DNA from 4 places in the Paenibacillus sp. MDV22-iso6 genome. Region 3 is predicted to be linked to each of the others. Evidence: riboswitches for the same ligand, from Rfam matches in the RefSeq annotation. Region 3 holds a riboswitch; each other region holds the start of a gene.

Region 1 (4,885 bases), on a different contig from region 3:
AAGCATGAAAAAGTGGTAGCCATCGGCGAAATTGGTCTAGACTACTACTGGGACACTTCCCCGAAAGAGGTTCAACATCGCGTATTACGACAACAGATTGGTCTTGCCCGTGAGTTGAATATGCCGATTGTCATTCACAACCGGGATGCGCATGAGGATATTGTAAAGATTTTGCGTGAAGAGAAAGCTGGAGAAGTAGGCGGTGTCATGCATTCCTTCTCTGGCAGCTGGGAAACGGCGAAAATGTGTCTGGATTTAGGCTTTCATCTTTCCTTCGGAGGGCCAATCACGTTCAAAAATGCGAAGCAGCCTAAAGAGGTACTTGAGAAGGTTCCTATGGACCGATTTTTCATCGAAACGGACGCTCCTTATTTGACACCGCACCCTTATCGTGGAAAACGAAATGAGACAGCGCATGTACGTCTGGTTGCAGAAGCAGCTGCGGAAATTAAAGGCATTTCGATAGAGGAAATTGCAGCAATAACGACCAAAAATGCCATGGAACGATTTGGGATTCGTTAAAAGATCGAGCAAAACGGGTGAAAAAGTGAGTTAGGCGGAGTTAATTTGCTTTTTGATCCAAATAAATCAAGAATATTACAATATTTTAACCAAATATTTAGAAAAACGTACTTGAACAACGCTTTACAACATGCATAGAAACAGGATATCATCTTTTCAGTGAATTGTTGTGCGGAAAATTGGACAGATGTTCGGGGGATGAACAAAGGGACACTTTCCGATGAAACAACATTACTTTCATGAATCAGTCTCGCTGAGTCTCCGTTAACGGAGAGCGGGGGAACCAATAGGGCTTAAACATCGGTGATTGCAGCCGATGCGCAACATGCGCTGACCCAAAAGCAGCGTATGAATCTGCGAAGCCGTATTTGATTTCTTCTTTGGGTCTCGGGGTGAATTCAAGGGCGTCCGCCATGAGCGGATGACCGGAGATAGGGCGGCTCTCTTTCGCCCGAACCCGACAGCTAACCTCGCAAGCGGAAAAAGAGAGGCAACCTCGTGCATGAATTTCCGATATTCAGAATCATTCGGAAGCCACGAAAGAGTTCCTCTTAAACTCTTTCTTTGGCTTTTTTGTTTTTGAATAAAAGAAATACTGTCATCATACGGTAAGTATTCAGGAGGATGACATCATGTTGCGAAGATTGATTCATGGTGCAGAACCGGATTATGTTGGTCCGATCTGTGTTCTGTAGAAAATTTGGTATAGTCGCGTCAAAGACATCATGCATTACTTTAGACGGCGAGGCTATGAAGGAGGACGGAGAAGTGGGCACATTCCAACCAGAAGAGACCCATGAGTCACGATCATCCAGTAAGTCTTTCGCGTTGCGGTGGAAGCATGAGAACTTGCGTCAAATGGCATTGATCGCGATTTTCTCAATTGCGCTTACAATCATGATCTTGTTAGTCGTTTACGGTCAGGCCGGGAAACAAATTTCACTGGTTATTGATGGCAAAGCTCAAGCGGTAGAGACTCGTACAGGAATGCTTCAGGAAATGCTGGAGGAGCAGTCAATCACAGTCAGCCCTCACGATCAGGTATCCATGCCCTTGAATGGGGCGATCACAGATGGAGACCGCATCGTTATTGAGCGGGCCGTTCCAGTTAATATTACGGCAGACGGGGACACCAAGACTCTGTATACAACCGATTCATCGGTAAAAGATGCGATTAAAAAATCAGGTATTCAAATTGCAAGTGAAGACAAAGTATATCCGGCGCTTGGAACCACTATTGAAGCGGATATGAAAATCCGTGTAGTGCGGGTAACAAAGCGTACGGTGGAAGTGGAACATCCGATTGCTTATAAAGTGATCAAAACGGCTGACCCTAGCTTGTACAAAGGCGACAATCGTGTCGTTGTGAGCGGTAAAGAAGGCACACTTGTACAGCATATTGAAAAAGTGTTTCAGGATGGAGAATTGGTCTCCAAAAAAATGGTGGGTAAATCGGTCGCAACGAATCGCGTCGATAAAGTGATTGCCATTGGTACCAAAGCCAAACCTGTTGTGAAAGAGCCAGTGATTCAGACGGTATCGGCGCAGACTTCCACGACAAAAACAGCAACAACCACGAACTCGAAGAAAACCGCTGCCTCGGGCAGCAAAGTAATTACCGTCTCAGGCAGTTCTTTTAAATATTCAAAAGTCTTGAAAAATGTATCCATGACGGCATACTCTTCTGAAGAGCCTGGTATCGGCACAAAAACAGCTTCAGGTACTCGGGTAACTGAGGGACGTACCATTGCGGTTGATCCCAAAATCATTCCGATTGGCTGGTGGGTGTATATCGAGGGCCTTGGCTTCCGTCGTGCGGAAGACACAGGTGGTGCCATTAAAGGCAACAAAATTGATGTGTATTATGATAGTGTGAAGCATGCCCTGAACTTCGGACGGAAGAAAGGCAAGACGGTATATGTGATTGGTCCGGTGAAGCCGGAAGCGAACTAAAATCGTTTTACTTTGAAATGGGAATGCTATAAAATATAAGCATGAATGATTCATGCGGAATATGCGGCGGAGGGGTCTGAATTCAGTCTCCCCCGCCGTTTGGCAGAGAAGAGGGATATTCCTCTTCTTTTTGCGTTAGAAAGGAAGAAATGGAACATGATAAAAGAAGTGATCGTGGTAGAAGGCCGTGACGATACCGTAGCCATTCGACGTGCGGTTCAGGCAGATACGATCGAGACTGGTGGGTCCGCCATCAACCAGCGCATTCTAAAGCGGATCGCACTTGCTCAAGAGAGACGTGGTGTCATCGTACTGACAGACCCGGATCATGCTGGTGAACGTATTCGTAAAATCATCGCCAATAAAGTACCTGGTTGCAAGCATGCTTTCATTCCGGAGGCAGATGCTACGCGCAAAGGCGACATCGGAGTGGAGAACGCTTCACCGGAGGCGATTCGTCATGCATTAGCACGTGTACACACGTCATATGAAGGCGCACCCAGTCTGATTGATTGGGAGGATCTGATTGCGGCGGGACTGATTGTGCACCCACAGGCTGCTGCACGTCGTATGGAGATGGGCAATCTGCTGGGCATAGGTTATTGCAATGGCAAGCAGTTCCACAAGCGGTTGAGTGTATTCCAGATTACCCGGGAAGAGTTCTCCGAAGCATTATCGCAAATTGAACGTGAAGGATTGTGAGCGTATGAAAGGCATGGAAGAAACCGTAGAAATTGCAACACCCAAACGAACCAAAGAAATCATTCAAAGACACGGATTTTCATTCAAGAAGAGCTTAGGTCAGAACTTTCTGATCGATCAAAATATATTGAACAAAATTGTAAATGCAGCTGATTTGGACGAGTCCAAGGGCGCACTTGAGATCGGACCAGGGATTGGCGCGCTCACAGAACGTCTGGCTCGGGTAGCCGGTCCTGTAACGGCTGTAGAGATTGATCAGCGATTGATCCCGATTCTGGGTGAAGTGATGCAGCCTTATCCAAACGTTCGTGTGCATCACGGGGATGTGCTGAAGCTGGATCTAGCTGAGTTGTTCCATACCGATTTTGGAACGGTAGATAAAGTGAGTGTTGTAGCCAATCTGCCTTATTATGTAACGACGCCAATCATGATGAAGCTGCTCGAAGAGAAGCTGCCTGTAGACAGCATTGTGGTCATGATCCAGAAGGAAGTGGCTGAACGCATGGCTGCTGCACCAGGATCAAAGGACTATGGCAGTTTGAGCATTGCGGTTCAGTACTACAGTATGCCGGAATTGGTCTGTATTGTTCCGCCCACGGTCTTTATTCCGCAGCCTAATGTGGAATCGGCTGTAATTAAGTTAAAGGTGCGTGAACAACCACCGGTTGAAGTTCCCGACGAGGCACATTACTTCGAAGTGGTACAGGCTTCCTTTGCGCAGCGTAGAAAAACCATCTCCAATAATCTGAAAGCCCGTTTCTTCACGAAGGAGAACAGAGAACAGGCTGATCAGTTGCTGGAGCAGGCCGGTATTCAGCCTTCAAGACGGGGAGAAACATTGAGCCTGCAGGAGTATGCGACACTCAGTACCGTAATGTGGGAAGCTGGGGTACGATCAGCTCTGTAAAATTCGGATGAACCAATCCGGGTTTCTGCCCATACGATGGGGTAGAGGTGATTATGTTGATGAATATCGGAGACTTGGTCGTTCGAAAGTCATACGGTGGAGATGTGACTTTCCGGTTGGAAGGCCTCCAGTCGGACGGTGCCATCATTAAAGGGACCGAGTTCCGGCTGTTAGCCGATTCCCCTGTGGACGATTTGATACAGGTTCCTTATGAACCGCAGAGTGCTAAGACGAGGCAGGCCCATGTGAAGGCACATCAGACGCTCTCACGCCTGCAGCAAAATCGAATGGAACAGGCCGAGCGCAATCGTGAAGGTCTGGTTCAGGAATGGTCTGTTCAACAAGACCCGGCTTATTTCGAGATGCCTGGCAAAGTGCTGCACTTGGATGGCGATCCTAATTATCTAAAAAAAAGCATGAACCTTTATGAGCAGCTTCGTGTTCCCGCAGAGGGTCAATATGTACACGAGTCTGCCATGGCGGACACTTTATATCGTCTGCTGCCCAAAGTGCGTCCGGATATCGTTGTCATTACTGGCCATGACGGGGTACTCAAGACCCGTCAGCCCTATGACTTATATAGTCTGGGAAGCTACAAGAATTCGCAGAACTTTGTATCCGCTATTCAGGTGGCTAGGCAATATGAACGTCATCTCGATGCACTCACGATTGTAGCTGGCGCGTGTCAGTCCCACTTTGAGGCCTTGCTGCGGGCTGGAGCGAACTTTGCCAGTTCACCAGGACGAATTCTCATCCATGCCCTGGACCCGGTCTATGTGGCAGCTAAGGCAGCCTTCACGT
Region 2 (4,885 bases), on a different contig from region 3:
CAGTCAGTTTACCATTTGCTACAACCTGTGTATTGAGAATAGCATCTACACCTTTGGCAACTGATTTTTTACTGCGATCCGCAAGAGAGCTGTCGATGAATGAGAAATCACCTTTACGTGCACCTACTTCATCCAGCATGTACATGACATTAATCATGGCATCGTCGTTGAAGGTAATGTGTTTGTGATAGCCTGAGCTCTGGTATACTTGTGGCCATCCTCCATTGGAGTACTGCATATTTAACAAAAAGTTGATTCCTTTGATGGCAGCAGCCGAATATCGCGGATCATTTGTCTTTTTAAATTCCTTGGCTAATCTTCTAATTTCTGAGTATGTAGCTTTATTATCAATCGTAGATTTGGCCCACTCACCACTTGTTTCTTTGTAATCCTTCTTCCATCCCCCGTCAGGACGTTGATTCTTCAAAATATCTGAGATACTTGCTGTCGTTCCAGATGCGTCTGCAGCAGATACCTTAGCAGCAGGCTGAAATACCATTCCGACAACAGAGAAAATCATTGTACATGCCATTACCAAAGATGCAAACCTTGCTTGTGCCTTCAACATCGTTTAGAACACTCCCCAATTCATTTTCTGCAAACTGTTTTCCTTGAGCGTCTCCCCTCCTTATATTTGTTTTTAAACTCAAACTATTTCTTTTCATCCAATAAGTGGATTATACAAAAAGAATTCTATGCAAAACAATGAATTTTGTCAATAATTGCAACAATATGTAACAAATTCTTTGTCTTAACCTATAGGTATCGTCTAATCGAAATGTGAGAAAGCCAATAAATTATCCAATTTTTCTCCATTTGAAACAGTAGTTACTTTTTTGTCATCTATTAAAACCCAATATTCGAGTTATTTCTACATAAATAGCGATAATTCCGTTAACATTGAGATGATAAGAAGTGTTCAAAATCGGTTTGACATTTTCGCATTTATGCAATATAGTTTCAAAAGGTTACAAAAACTTAATTATTCATTTGCCGAGTTTCATGTTTGAAAACGGGGGAACCATTTTGGGTGAATTATTCTTATACATAGGAAATATAGGGAACCTTCTACCGAACCCTTAGCTAACTCCGTAGGCATCGAAGGGAGAACAAAAATTTTGAAAAAGCTTATCATCTCCATTTTTGGAGCAGCAGTTCTACTTACATCCGGTGCAGCAAGCACAGAGGCAAGCAGTATCAACACCGTCGTTAACAACATGACAGGCATACCTTACAAATGGGGCGGCACAACAATGGCCGGATTTGATTGCTCTGGATTTATGAGATATATTTTCAACAAATATAGCATTGAATTACCACGCACTTCCCAGCAACAAGCTAAGGCCGGAACTCCGGTATCCAAAGCTAATCTGCGTACTGGTGACATGGTATTCTTTAATACGATGGGCAATGGCATTTCACATACAGGTGTATATATCGGGGGCGGACAGTTCGCTCATGCTTCAAGCAGCAAGGGTGTCAGCATCACACAATTATCCAATCCTTACTTCAATGATCGTTACGTAACAGCACGCCGGGTAACAGGACAATTTATGTATAACAAAATGCTGGGCAAAATATAAGTTTGATTTGATATAGCGCTAAGAGGAGGCTCCGGTTGAATCCGGGACCTCCTCTTTGTTTGGGGCTTTTGTTTACAAATCCGGTGTGCTGTAGACTTCTATACTTAATGTAAAGCCTTCTGTACTCTCATTGCACCCTGAGACAGCGCATGGCCTCCGCCTACCGCTCCAGCCACAGCAACCGTCTCCATAATCTCCTGATCGGTCGCTCCTTTGGCACGTGCCTCTTCCACATGGTAAAACGTACATACCTCATTGTTCGCAAACAGTCCAATACCCAGCGCAATCAGCTGTTTGGTCTTGGCATCAATCGCCCCTGCCTGAAAGCATTCTCCAGTGAACTCATGATAAGACTTCACCACTGCTGGTAGCACATCGCTTAATTCACCAATCTGATCTTTATAGGCATGAACCTTATCATTCATCAGTGTCATGGTTACCGCACATCCTCTCGGCTGATATGTTACAAGCTCTCACTGTACCTATCTTCTCTCCCGAGAGGTGTAATTATGCCAAAACATCCATGGTAAATGAACCTAAATAGGCATGTCCTATTCTTCGAGCAGGCTCTCGCGTGGTTCGCTGAACAATTGATATCGATAATTCCGATCAAGCTTGACCACACGACGATTCTGACGGCGAATGAGTACCTGCTCCCCGTCCCAAGCCACTACAATACCTGTCACATCATTGGACTGAATCTCGTCCCGTACTACCCTTACTTTTTCACCCGATAAACGCAGTGCATCCAATTGTGCATCACTGATCATATTTATGGCGCCTACTTTCCCAAAAAAATTATTTACAAAAAGAGACCTAAATGAAAAGTCATTTAGGTCTCACGTGACTGTATTGGACTGTCATGTCATTCGAAAGTATGTCCCGACTGAAAGTTACCGCTGCGCGTGCTCTTTGCTGTCGTTCTTCTCAAACCAAAAATCAAGCACTTTGGCGGACATCACACGTTCTTCAAGGTACTCCACTTGATGCGGTGTAAATTGTTCTTTCCAAGAGAAGGACAACTCTTCGCACAAGCCTACAATCGTCAGCAATTCTGACCAGGCAACGTAGCGTTTGTACCAGAAAAATTGAGGATGTTCAATCATATAGGGATAAAGGTCATCGAATTCCGTATGTTTACAATCCAGGGCACGCTCAAAATGTACTTTCGATTCCGCCAGCTTATCAATAAAAAATTGTTCTGTTGCCGGTTGGTTACCCATGGTGTTGCCTCCTCTCCCTAACATAACCCCATTATAAATGAAATCAGCGGTCATGCAAAGGCATTGTTATAAAAATAGGCACTTTTTCCTTTAAAAAGTCACAATTCGTTATCGTCAAATTGCACGGTGCCATCGTTCAGTGAACGAATGCGCACCAACGCTTCAACCGGGATACCCTGCTCACGAATAGTGCGCGCTCCGGCCTGAAAACATTTTTCGACCACGACACCGAATCCGACCAGTTCCGCACCCGAACGTTCGATAATTTTGATGACACCACGAGCGGCATCGCCATTCGCAATGATATCGTCAATAAACAAAATACGGTCATTCTCATGAATATATTCACGGGACACCATAATATCTGTTACGATCCCTTTCGTAAAAGAAGGTACTCTTTCACAGTAGGCGTCGGGGTCAGCCAAAAGTGTTTTTTTGCGACGGGCAAATACCAGAGGAACACCCAGTTCATGTGCGGCAGCAAAGGCGACCGGAATCCCGGAAGACTCCACTGTAATGACCCGAGTTACACCACTCTCACGAAAACGAGCGGCAAATTCACGTCCCATTTCCATCGTCAATGCAGGATCAATCTGGTGATTCAGCAGACCATCCAGCTTCAGCACCTGATCTGACATGACTACACCTTCTTGTAAAATTCGTTGTTTCAATACTTCCATAATTTGACCTCCCAAGCCTATCCTATGACGTAAAAGTATCATAGATCCGGCTATCAGTTCAAGCGAAATTGCCTTTGCTCTTGTCCAGAGCATAGAAATGACCCTATGTCACACTTCAATTGTCATGACTTTGATGGGTCAAGCATACCTTGTACCATGGCACCCGCATGTCCAAACTATTCAGGGGCCTGAGAGGGGAAACGCATGAAACAGGCATTTCGGGTGCTGCAGATCGCATTTACATACATTGGAACGGTAGTAGGAGCCGGCTTTGCAACAGGACAGGAGATATTGCAGTTTTTTACCCAGTATGGCAAATGGGCCACCATTACCATTGGCTTATCGACCATGCTCTTTGTCTGGTTAGGTACAAAAATGATGCTGATTGCCCATGATACCGGCTCGCGCTCATACGAAGATCTCAACAAGCATCTATTCGGTCATAAAGCAGGAAACTGGATTACCTGGGTTACCCTTCTTATTCTCATCGGAGTAAACAGTGTCATGCTGGCCGGAGCAGGGTCGGTCTTTGTAGAGCATCTGGGGCTTCATTACCAGACCGGACTGATTGTTACCCTTATCGGTACATATCTGCTGCTTGGACGGGGCATTCAGGCTATTCTGCAAATGAACAGTATCGTAGTGCCAATGATGCTCCTGCTCTCTCTGCTTATGATCACCAGCACCATACATCATCCCGGCGCAAACCGATTTATTACATTAACCACGGACAGCAATCCAATCCAGGTCTGGTTATCTCCTCTGTTGTATACTTCATTCAACCTGGCACTTGCCCAAGCTGTTCTTGTTCCGGTGGGGAATCAGATTCGCAGCCGAAAGGTACTGAAATGGGGCGGCGTTCTGGGCGGGATTGGTGTAGGATTCATGCTTATGGCAGCCCACTTCGCCATGTCAGCCCAGATGCCTGGCATCACGCAATTTGAAATTCCAATGGGCAGCATTGCCTTTCAACTTGGATGGGTAGTCCAGTCTATCTATGTATCCCTGATTTTTATGGAAATCTTCAGTACATTTGTAGCCGATATTTATGGAATGACCCTCCAACTCAGACAGCATGTCCACGTACATCCCAAACTAATCATACTGGCTATCATGCTGCTATGTTATTCGCTTAGCCAGTTTGGGTTCAGCTCCCTGCTCTCTATCCTTTACCCCATTTTCGGCAGTTTGGCACTGGTCTGGGGTGCAAAATTAGTAATGGATCGATGGGGAAGCTTTCGAGGTCGTAACAAACACCTATAACAACGTATTTTTGTTGCGAAGTATCATTTCCCTAAACATAAAAAAAGCCGCTGTTCACACAGCGGCTTCCTTCTTTTCCCTTTCCAGAAGTTAAAACTGGCTCGAGAATTGCAAATACATTTTTTTCAGTTCATTG
Region 3 (4,885 bases):
CCAAACATCTCCGGAAAGTATACAGACACCTACCGCTGAAGTGTTCAGCAACCGCGTAGTGGAATATCACATGGATGTGAAGCTGGTAGACGGGAATGTACTGCAAGGGACTCAGACGATCACCTGGACACATCCAGGTAAGAAAACCGTCAGCGAGCTTTATTTTCACATGTATCCCAATGCCTTCTCTTCTGCCGACACCACTTTTATGAAAGAATCCGGAGGGAAACTTCGAGGTGATGTCATGCCCACGAACGGTTACGGTTCCATGCATATTACAGAAATGAAAACAGAGGATGGGCTTTCTCTCTTACATCGGATGCAGTATGTGCAACCGGATGACGGAAACATGAAAGATACTAGCCTCATTAAGGTACGGCTGCCCAAACCCGTTAAAGGCGGTGAAAGCATCACGCTTCACACCCGATTTGAGGTCAAGCTACCGAAAATTTTTGCCCGCATGGGAACAGCAGATAATTTCGTTATGGCAGGTCAGTGGTTCCCTAAACTTAGCGTATATGAGCCAGTAGGCACACGAGGTCAAACGACCGAAGGCTGGAATCTGCATCAGTATCACGGTAATTCAGAGTTTTACGCCGATTTTGGTATCTATAGTGTGCGTATTCGGGTACCGGAAACATACAAAGTAGCTGCTACTGGATTCCCAACCCAGCAAGCGGTTGTGAAGAACGGCGAAAAAGTATATCAGTTCTATGCCGATGATGTGCATGATTTTGCCTGGTCAGCCTCTCCTGATTTTGTTTATGCAGAAGAACCCTTCTCTGCTCCCAATGTGCCAGGCGTACGAATCAAGCTGTATCTCGACCCTGCTCATGAGGATCTGAAGGAACGTTATTTCTACGCCGCCAAAGCAGCGCTATCCAATTATAGCAAGTGGTTTGGCCCTTATCCGTATTCCACACTGTCCATCGTTGTCCCGCCCAAATCAGGGAATGGCGCAGGGGGAATGGAATACCCTACCTTGGTCACCGCCTTCGGTGCAGATGATTCTGCTCCTGGCTACGATCTGGAACGCACGGTTGTGCACGAGATTGGGCATCAGTATTTTTACGGCATGGTCGCGAGTAATGAATTTGAAGAGGCTTGGCTGGACGAAGGATTCACCTCCTATGCAGAAGACAAAGTAATGGAACAGGAATACGGACTTATCCCGAATCTGCCCGTACAAGCTGGTCTCATTACTTCTCCAGCTTCACTGACACAGGACTCCTGGAAGTTTGATTCCCAGAATCAATATGCAGCAAACGTATACACACGAGGCAAGCTTGTATTACTTGGAATAGAACAACAGGTTGGTGCTAAAACGATGGAGCGTATTCTCTCGACCTATGTGAATAAATACCGCTTTAAACACCCTACTTCGTCTGATTTTCAAAAGGTCGTGGAACAAGTGACGCGTACATCCTGGACCGATTATTTTAATCAGTATGTATACGGCGATGGCATGGCTGACTTTGCAGTGGAAAAGATCGCAATCAATCCTATCCTGAAAGACGGCCAAACGTTGTACGAGTCATCGGTTACATTGCAGAAAAAAGGGAGTGAATATAAGAAGGTTCCTGTTCGAATTATGTTCGAAGATGGGAAAACCATGACGAAAGAATGGGATGGTAGCGAGGAGCGCATTACCTACAAACTGACCTATACTTCCCCTGTTTCCTGGGCTATGACTGATCCGCTATACACGATTGTGCTGGAGAACCATCATATGAACAATTTTCTGAAAGCCGGACTGGATGAGCCAACTAAATCCCGCTGGAGCATGAGCGCAACCAAAATTATAGAAGCCATATTCGGAAGTCTGTCATGGTGAGGTGGATACAGTGAAAGCGAAAATACGTGAAGGCTGGTTTCTCGTCCGTCAGCATATGTTCATTGCGGCACTCTTATTTCTCTATCAATTAGTATGGGGATACTTTCTTTATCGAATGGTGCAGTCAGCTGTGGTTCCGCTGCTCCTGCGTTATCCTGACCCTGATACAGGGGAACTCAGTACGATTTTATTTAAAATGGAGAGCCAACTCGGTCTGACAACGAATCCGGAGGTTCACCGCTATTTATGGATTTTAGGGGCTATGCTGCTGATACGGATTCTGATTAGCCCACTCATTCAGGCAGGGCTGCTCTACTCGCTCCAGCATTATAACCATTCGGAAGAGCGCATTCCATTCATTCGCGGTATCAAAAATTTATGGAAACCGATGCTGTTGCTCCACACCATTCGGACTATATTACTGCTGCTACCCGCTTATTGGCTCGCGCCAAAGCTCTATTCCATCTTTATGGAAGGTTTTCATTCCCTCCATCTGCTCTTGCCTGGTATTCCCTATGTTGCTGGTTGGATTGTATACGGGTGGGTTATCCATCATGTCCTACTGTACATGCAGTTTGGTATCTCAGCTCCCGATGGGGAAGGCGGAGCACGTGGTACGTTTCAAGCTATATGGATTGCACTACGCCAAGTCATCACTCTAATCGGCATTGCTGTCCTGCTGGGCGGCCTTCATCTGTTGGTCTTTGGTGCCTTTACTTCAGCTTCATGGTTACTAACCGGCTTAACTGGTCTTATACTACAACAAACGTATCCACTTGCCCGGTGCTTGCTGAGCCTGTGGAAAATATGTGCCCATTTCCGCCTATGGCAGTCCAACTCGGTCAAAGATTAAATTAAACGGTTAAAAACGGTTACCATCTCTATGTAAAGTTGTATTCTTCAAATGCCGTTAAACAAGCAAACCTCGACCTTTCCCCGTCAAAGGTCGAGGGTTTTTTTGTTAATTTTGTTGTTAAACGTTGCCAAAGTGATATACCTCTGTTACAATAATCGCAGTGAGTTTTTAGTAACAACTTTGTAATCTTTACCTTCATATTTGTAACTACTTAAAATTTAATCGTCATTTCTTGATTTCGCAGGTGCATAACTAGCATAGCCAAATTCCTAGCACCTGGGAAGCGGGGGAACCAGTTATGGGTGAATTGATCTTGCAACAGAGGGATCATAGGGGACCTTCAACCGAATCCTTAAGCTAACCTCGCAGGCATTGGAAGGGGTATATCTCTTGTTTAAGAAGAAATTAACCGCAGCTGTACTCAGCCTCACATTCGCATTATCGCTTGGAGCAGGCAGCGCATTCGCAGATTCGAAAATGGACCAAGTTATTGATTCAGCAATGGGGACTACATACAAAAGCGGAGGAACAACGCTTAACGGCTTTGACTGCTCTGGATTCACAAGTTATGTATTCGACAAGCTGGGCATTGATCTGGCTCGCCAATCGAGTTCACAATTCGACATGGGTGATTCGGTATCCCGGATGGAAATGAGACCAGGTGATCTGGTATTCTTCAATACAACGGGCAAAGGGGTCTCGCACGTAGGGATCTTTGTAGGGAATGGGAAGTTTGCACACTCCTCTTCTTCCAAAGGAGTTACAATTAGCGAATTAAGCGAAAGCTATTGGGCCAACCGCTATGTTGGCGCTAAACGTATTATGAGCACGGACGCATATGAGACATTGGCCATTGAATAGGGACAAGCCGAGCAACGTCATGCTGTAACAATAACTTTACTGTAACGAAGCATAATAGAACCGTCTGGTACATTCTCCGCAGGAATGTTATCCGGCGGTTTTTTTGTGCTTCGTTTCCTTAACATATTCGGGATAGCTATCAAACCTAATTTTAACTTTTTTTAAAGCTATTTTTCATTGCTTCGCCCGTGCTCTTATAATGTTTTTACCCATCCCACTATAATATAAACGAAATTACCGGAACTTTTGTTTCACTTTTTTTCAAAAACGAGGACTTGCCAAATGAACGCCTCTTTTGTAGAGTGAAAACAAGCTTAGATATGGAATGACATATGTATATGTATATGGACAAATCAAAATCATTATAGCTTGTTCACAATGAGAGGAGCGTGCAGTTGTATGGATGAAGCCCCTGTGACGTTTCACGTTGTGCCCATGCAAGAAGAACACGCGGAACTAATCTGCGATTGGCAGTATGACCCGCCTTATAATATTTATAGCTGGCTGCCCTGGGAGCAGATGAAAGCACTTGAAGTGGAATTCGGCGATCCCAAGCTACGGAAAGAACAATATGCGGTGGTGCTGGGAGAGGATCAGCAGATTTGCGGTTTTGCTCAGTACTTCCCTCTTGAAGGTGTAACCCGCATCGGACTTGGCATGCACCCCGATCGATGTGGTCATGGTCAAGGAACGGCTTTTGTCTCGGCCATTGTGCAGGAAGCCATTCGCCGGAACCCTGCAAACGAAATTGATCTGGAAGTTCTGACCTGGAATGACCGGGCTATTCGTGTCTATCTCAAAGCCGGATTTGTTACGCAGGATACATACGAACGACAGACACCGGGTGGTTTGAAACCTTTTTACTGTATGGTCTATGAAGGTCCACGCGAATAACTAGGGCTTGAAATCACCCCAAAAAGTCCCCGGTTATGTGATTAGTTCAAAAAATTACCACAAAATGCTATGATGTCACTACAGGTTCCGTTATAATGATATGGATAGTTTCAAGTTAGATGATCTTTCATTCTGGAGGGGACATAAGGGATGCACAAATGGATCATGAGCGGGGTATTTTTTGCAGCGTGCGCTTTAGCTATTGTACTAATGTTTACGCTTCCAGGGAAAGAGGAAGTTGCAGAAGAAGCGAAACCGACGATGCCGCAAGTTACAATGGATGCAGGACAGGCTGAGGCACTGGTCAAAGCAAACTGTATTACCTGCCACGGTGATCAGCTTCAAGGGGGCATGGGCCCTAGTCTGCAGAAGATTGGCAGCCAGGACGATGTGGAGAAGATTTATACGACCATCGTCAAAGGTAAAAGCGGCGGTATGCC
Region 4 (4,885 bases), on a different contig from region 3:
TTCGAACTTAATGGCAGTTGTGTTACAGTCTCTCGCTGGCAAGCTCGGGATTGTCACAGGACGGGATTTGGCGCAAGCCTGCCGCGAACGATTTAGCATGCCTGTTGTAATCGTGTTATGGATTTTGTGTGAGCTTGCGATTGCAGCCACCGACCTTGCCGAGGTTATTGGTTCAGCCATCGCGCTCAAGCTGCTGTTCAACATCCCCATGTTATACGGCGTCATTATTACCGCTGTCGATGTACTGGTCATTCTTTTGCTGCAAAATAAAGGCTTTCGCGCATTGGAATCCCTCGTAATTGTACTGATGGCTACCATCGCCCTCTGCTTCGGGATTGACCTGTTTCTCGCTAAACCGGATATGGGTGGCGTCATGCATGGTTTCGTACCGAATGTTGAGATTTTGCAAAATCCGGCTATGCTCTACATCGCCATCGGGATTATCGGTGCAACCGTGATGCCCCATAATCTGTATCTGCATTCTTCCATTGTGCAGACCCGTCAGATTGAACAGACGCCAAAAGGAAAAAAAGAAGCGATTCTGTATTCCACCATGGATTCAACCATCGCTTTAACGCTAGCTCTGTTCATTAATGCAGCCATCCTGATTGTGTCTGCTGCCGTGTTTCATAGTGCGGGTATGACCCAGGTGGCGGAAATTACAGATGCTTACCATCTGTTGACACCTCTGCTGGGAACCACCATCGCCAGCATCCTGTTCGGTGTAGCCCTGCTGGCTTCAGGCCAAAACTCAACACTCACCGGCACGTTGTCCGGACAGATTGTAATGGAAGGCTTCCTGAACATTCGTATTCCAGCGTGGCTTCGTCGACTGGTTACACGTCTGATCGCTATCATCCCGGCCGTCATCGTAACAGCCATTGCTGGAGAGCACGGAACAGAAGAACTGTTGATTCTTAGCCAGGTTGTGCTGTCTCTGCAGCTACCCTTTGCCGTCATTCCGCTGGTAATGTTTACGAGTGACAAAAAAAGCATGGGGGCTTTTGCCAACAAGCTGTGGCTCAAAATCATCTCCTGGATCATTGCCGGAGTTATCGTTGTCCTGAATGTGTATCTGATTATCCAGACCATTCTGTTGTTCTAGGTTAAACGGAATTACGCCGTATTTTGTCTAACTCAAAAAGGCTGATCAACTCAAGTAACGTACCCCTTGAGACGATCAGCCTTTTATATGTTAGAGCAGCAGCCTAATTATACCGAATAGTTCATAAATACTGCTCTTATTTAGTTGTCTGAATTTTGAGTTACCATTAACAAAGGAAGAAGTTGCTCCAGTGATTCAATAGTCCAGTCTGGACGCTCTGCATCCGCAAGCTCCGGCTGGAATCTGCCATAACCCTGCAAAATCCGGATCGTGTGCATACCCAGCTTCTTAGCCGGAATAATATCATTATCAATCCTGTCGCCGATCATGACCGCTTCCTCAGGTTTGCATCCCGCCTGTTTCAACGCTACAGCATACAATTCAGGATCAGGCTTGGACACTCCTTCTTCAGCCGAACAGGCCAGCACATCCACATACTTGCGCAAGCCGTAGCTATCCAGCCGATTTTCCGTCCCCGGACTCTGATTGGCAATGATACCAATCTTATAGTGTTGCGACAACGTCTGGAGAACAGCGTCGGCTGACGCGAAGGGGCGCTCAAGCTCTTTGCGGAACTTCAGCTTCTCCTGTATCTGTTCCCGGTGCCCCTCGTCGCTGATAAGGGTACGAATAGCCAATTTCATCGGCCATTGCTCGTAATTTCGGTAGGAGGCGGCAAATAGTTCTCGCACCGTCTGCATCTCCACCTGATAACCAAGCGCACAAGCTTCACGAACGAACTGACCGATAATATCATCTACCGGCTCCCATTCGTCCACGAGCGTATCCCCCACATCAAAGAACAACCATTGTATTCCACGTACATCCGGCACGCCTATTCCTCCTCGTTAGCCACAGGAAATCCATATCCCTATTTCCCAAACCATAAAAAAGAAGACCCACCAACATGCATGAGTCTCCTCAAGTTTCCGTTTATTTATGATTTCAATTATAACAGGCAGCTGGCACTGGATCAATCACAGGAATAGTACTAGCCACTAGCCATTCAGTAGAAACCCAACTTCCCCATTCAAGGAATATACAATACGGTCTGCTCCCATTCCCCGATAGATCCCTTTGGGGTGGCTTTGTTCCGTAATGACACACAGGGACTTGGATGTCCAGGAGCGGCAGATCTGTAAATATCGACAGGTCAGGTTTAGGCTATTTTCAAAAATAAAAACATTGCCGACACTACCTTGCGGCAAAAACCATTTCTGAGCAGCAGCTGTGTTCATGCGAATGACATGCTCCACACCAATCCTCCGGAGCCTGCGCTCTTCCCCTGCACTGTTGGTCAGAACGGCAAACGGCATTTTTTTGTACATCAGCAATTTGATAAATTTACGTCCTGCTTCATTTGGAGCAGTCACTAAGATCATCTCTTTATCCATCATTCGTTCCTCCCTTGGCGTGAAAAGACAACAAAAAAGAAGCGTGGGGGACCAAGGCCTCCCGGACGCTTCTTCAATAATCCATAGCAAAAAGACACTATGAACCAGCGTACGGCTTGTTGCCTCTCCCTTTAACGCTTACGAGGTTAGCTGACGGATTCGGGCGCGAGAGTCGCCCTATTTCCGGCTGTCACCGGAAAATTCACCCCATGGATGCCTACTGTCCTGGACAGTTCATCCTGTTGGTTCCCCCGTTTCCCACCCATGAATGAATGGAAACTCAGCGATTAAAACATCGTTCTTTTATAATCATTAATCAGAGCGATATTATCGTTTGTTTCGTTTTTCATGTAAAATTTAATTTAAATTGGAATTACGATATGAATCATACACCCGTGCCATATTGGTGTAAAGTCTGCGCAGATCACCGAATCGACGGATTTTTGCCATTACACATCAATAATAGCGCTTACAACGTATCCATTCTCTACCCATCTCATCAAAGCTCTCTAATTCTCTCTTTAGCGAAATTCAGGTAGCAAATCAGTCACAGATCATACACGACAGCTTCAAATTGAGTTAAAAAAGCAATATTAATTTTGCATTATTTAATTGTAATCAATATAATAGAAGAAAGAAGAATATGAAATGGAGGCGATTTTCATGTCAGTCTACGACTACAAAGTAAACACCCTTCGCGGTCAGGAAGTTGAAATGTCCAACTATCGTGACAAAGTACTGCTTATCGTGAATACAGCAAGCCAATGCGGCCTCACACCTCAATTCAAAGGTCTGCAAGAGCTTCAGGATAAGTTTAAAGACTCCCCATTCGAAGTTCTTGGTTTTCCAAGCAACCAGTTTGCACAGGAAAAAGGCTCTTCTGATGATATTGCCGAGTTCTGCCAGATGAACTATGGTGTTAGCTTCCCGATGTTTGAGAAGATCGATGTGAATGGTTCAAGCGCTCACCCTCTATTCCAGCACCTTACCAAAGAAGCACCAGGCGTACTCGGCTCCAAAGCCATCAAATGGAACTTCACCAAATTCCTTGTGGATCAGAACGGACGTGTTCTGAAACGGTATGCTCCCAAAACAACACCTGATAAAATTGAAGCGGACATCAAAGAATTGCTTAAATAACAAGTAAAGGCCATCCGACCCAGCAGACAGAATGAGCATGCATTCAGGGGAAACGGGTGACCTTTTTTTGTCTGGCCCATCTGTACTGTAAATAAAACAAAAAAAGAAGAAGCTTCCCATACGGGAAGCTTCTTCTTTATCGTTCTTATGATGCGGTCGAGAGGACTCGAACCTCCACGGGTATACACCCACTACCCCCTCAAGATAGCGTGTCTGCCATTCCACCACGACCGCATGTCGTAAATAATCGGCAACAAAATTGATTATACCCGGTTCATGTTTAAAAGTAAAGCATTTTTCTTAATATCATTTTAACTGCGCTTTTCCTTCCATAAATCGTATAATCTCGTCATTTTCTCCTACGAAGTGCATATGATTAAATTTGATCTCGTTTGTATACCCGATTAGGCCGATCACTCTACTTTATTTGTATTACCATCCTTCACATCCTCTTAGTATAAAGTAACTCATAAAGTTATATAAAATAACACTAAATAGATTTAATATTCAAAAAACAAAGAAACTATTGACAAAAAGCGGATATTTATGTGAATATATATATCATATAATTCGGATTTACAAACATAAAGCGAACCAAAAAGGAATATAAATGTTATTTAACATAACATTTAACGAACGTAGGAGGCGAAAGATTGTGAACCGTGGGAATAAGCTGCTCGATTATGTCAAACTGCTTGATTCCTCTATCCAGGTCGGAGGGTTCTCCCATTCCTTCGGTATGGATGCCCATATCGCTGAAGGTACCATTCGTAGTGTTGAAGATCTCGAATCATTCATGCGCTGTCAATTGCATCCCAGCATCGTGCGTCTGGAAGGTATGGCGATTAAAGGCATATACACCGCCGCAGATCACAAGGACGCATGGCGTACAGCCCTCATCGACAAACTCGTTCATGTCCAGCGCACCCCAGTCAATCTTAGAGAACATGCCTCCATTATGGGCAAACGACTAATTAAGCTAGCTCGCGCACTACACCCCTGGATTGATTTTAGCCATCTCGAACAAACGCTGGCTAAATATGAATCTGTTGGCTGTCTCCCCACTGTTCACGCCTGGATTAACCACCACCTCGAAATCCCTGTCGAGGAGGCGGTCCTTGGTTATCTGCATTCAGCCATGAGTGCCTGCATAACCGAAGCCTCCAAAATGATTCCCCTTAACACCGATACAACCCAGGACCTGCTGGTTCGCCTGGCCGCAGACCTGGAGCATGAATGGCATACC

The links. Region 3 has a riboswitch for cyclic di-AMP ahead of AC4PM4_RS30215 (C40 family peptidase). Riboswitches for the same ligand answer to the same signal wherever they lie in the genome.
Region 1: linked by a shared signal. The riboswitch ahead of AC4PM4_RS29440 (resuscitation-promoting factor) and the one ahead of AC4PM4_RS30215 (C40 family peptidase) in region 3 are both predicted to bind cyclic di-AMP.
Region 2: linked by a shared signal. The riboswitch ahead of AC4PM4_RS16560 (C40 family peptidase) and the one ahead of AC4PM4_RS30215 (C40 family peptidase) in region 3 are both predicted to bind cyclic di-AMP.
Region 4: linked by a shared signal. The riboswitch ahead of AC4PM4_RS08765 (HAD family hydrolase) and the one ahead of AC4PM4_RS30215 (C40 family peptidase) in region 3 are both predicted to bind cyclic di-AMP.

What each region holds. Positions count from the first base shown of each region.
Region 1 covers NZ_JBZVDZ010000016.1:14,772-19,656, forward strand. The annotation lists gene AC4PM4_RS29435 (TatD family hydrolase) at 1-522, shown strand, start outside; cyclic di-AMP (ydaO/yuaA leader) riboswitch at 764-1,017, shown strand; gene AC4PM4_RS29440 (resuscitation-promoting factor) at 1,291-2,475, shown strand; gene rnmV (ribonuclease M5) at 2,632-3,177, shown strand; gene rsmA (16S rRNA (adenine(1518)-N(6)/adenine(1519)-N(6))-dimethyltransferase RsmA) at 3,182-4,084, shown strand; gene yabG (sporulation peptidase YabG) at 4,144-4,885, shown strand, end outside.
Region 2 covers NZ_JBZVDZ010000005.1:364,524-369,408, forward strand. The annotation lists gene pelA (pectate lyase) at 1-568, opposite strand, end outside; cyclic di-AMP (ydaO/yuaA leader) riboswitch at 982-1,113, shown strand; gene AC4PM4_RS16560 (C40 family peptidase) at 1,119-1,583, shown strand; gene AC4PM4_RS16565 (carboxymuconolactone decarboxylase family protein) at 1,688-2,017, opposite strand; gene AC4PM4_RS16570 (hypothetical protein) at 2,135-2,353, opposite strand; gene AC4PM4_RS16575 (hypothetical protein) at 2,477-2,806, opposite strand; gene AC4PM4_RS16580 (xanthine phosphoribosyltransferase) at 2,905-3,486, opposite strand; gene AC4PM4_RS16585 (YkvI family membrane protein) at 3,691-4,749, shown strand; gene AC4PM4_RS16590 (glycosyltransferase family 4 protein) at 4,840-4,885, opposite strand, start outside.
Region 3 covers NZ_JBZVDZ010000018.1:27,313-32,197, forward strand. The annotation lists gene AC4PM4_RS30205 (M1 family metallopeptidase) at 1-1,834, shown strand, start outside; gene AC4PM4_RS30210 (hypothetical protein) at 1,845-2,687, shown strand; cyclic di-AMP (ydaO/yuaA leader) riboswitch at 2,940-3,077, shown strand; gene AC4PM4_RS30215 (C40 family peptidase) at 3,081-3,551, shown strand; gene AC4PM4_RS30220 (GNAT family N-acetyltransferase) at 3,951-4,445, shown strand; gene AC4PM4_RS30225 (c-type cytochrome) at 4,596-4,885, shown strand, end outside.
Region 4 covers NZ_JBZVDZ010000002.1:559,657-564,541, reverse strand. The annotation lists gene AC4PM4_RS08775 (Nramp family divalent metal transporter) at 1-1,105, shown strand, start outside; gene AC4PM4_RS08770 (HAD family hydrolase) at 1,246-1,938, opposite strand; gene AC4PM4_RS08765 (HAD family hydrolase) at 2,104-2,499, opposite strand; cyclic di-AMP (ydaO/yuaA leader) riboswitch at 2,620-2,795, opposite strand; gene AC4PM4_RS08760 (glutathione peroxidase) at 3,163-3,639, shown strand; partial or broken gene AC4PM4_RS08755 (hypothetical protein) at 3,621-3,719, opposite strand; tRNA gene AC4PM4_RS08750 (tRNA-Leu) at 3,791-3,873, opposite strand; gene AC4PM4_RS08745 (urease accessory protein UreF) at 4,295-4,885, shown strand, end outside.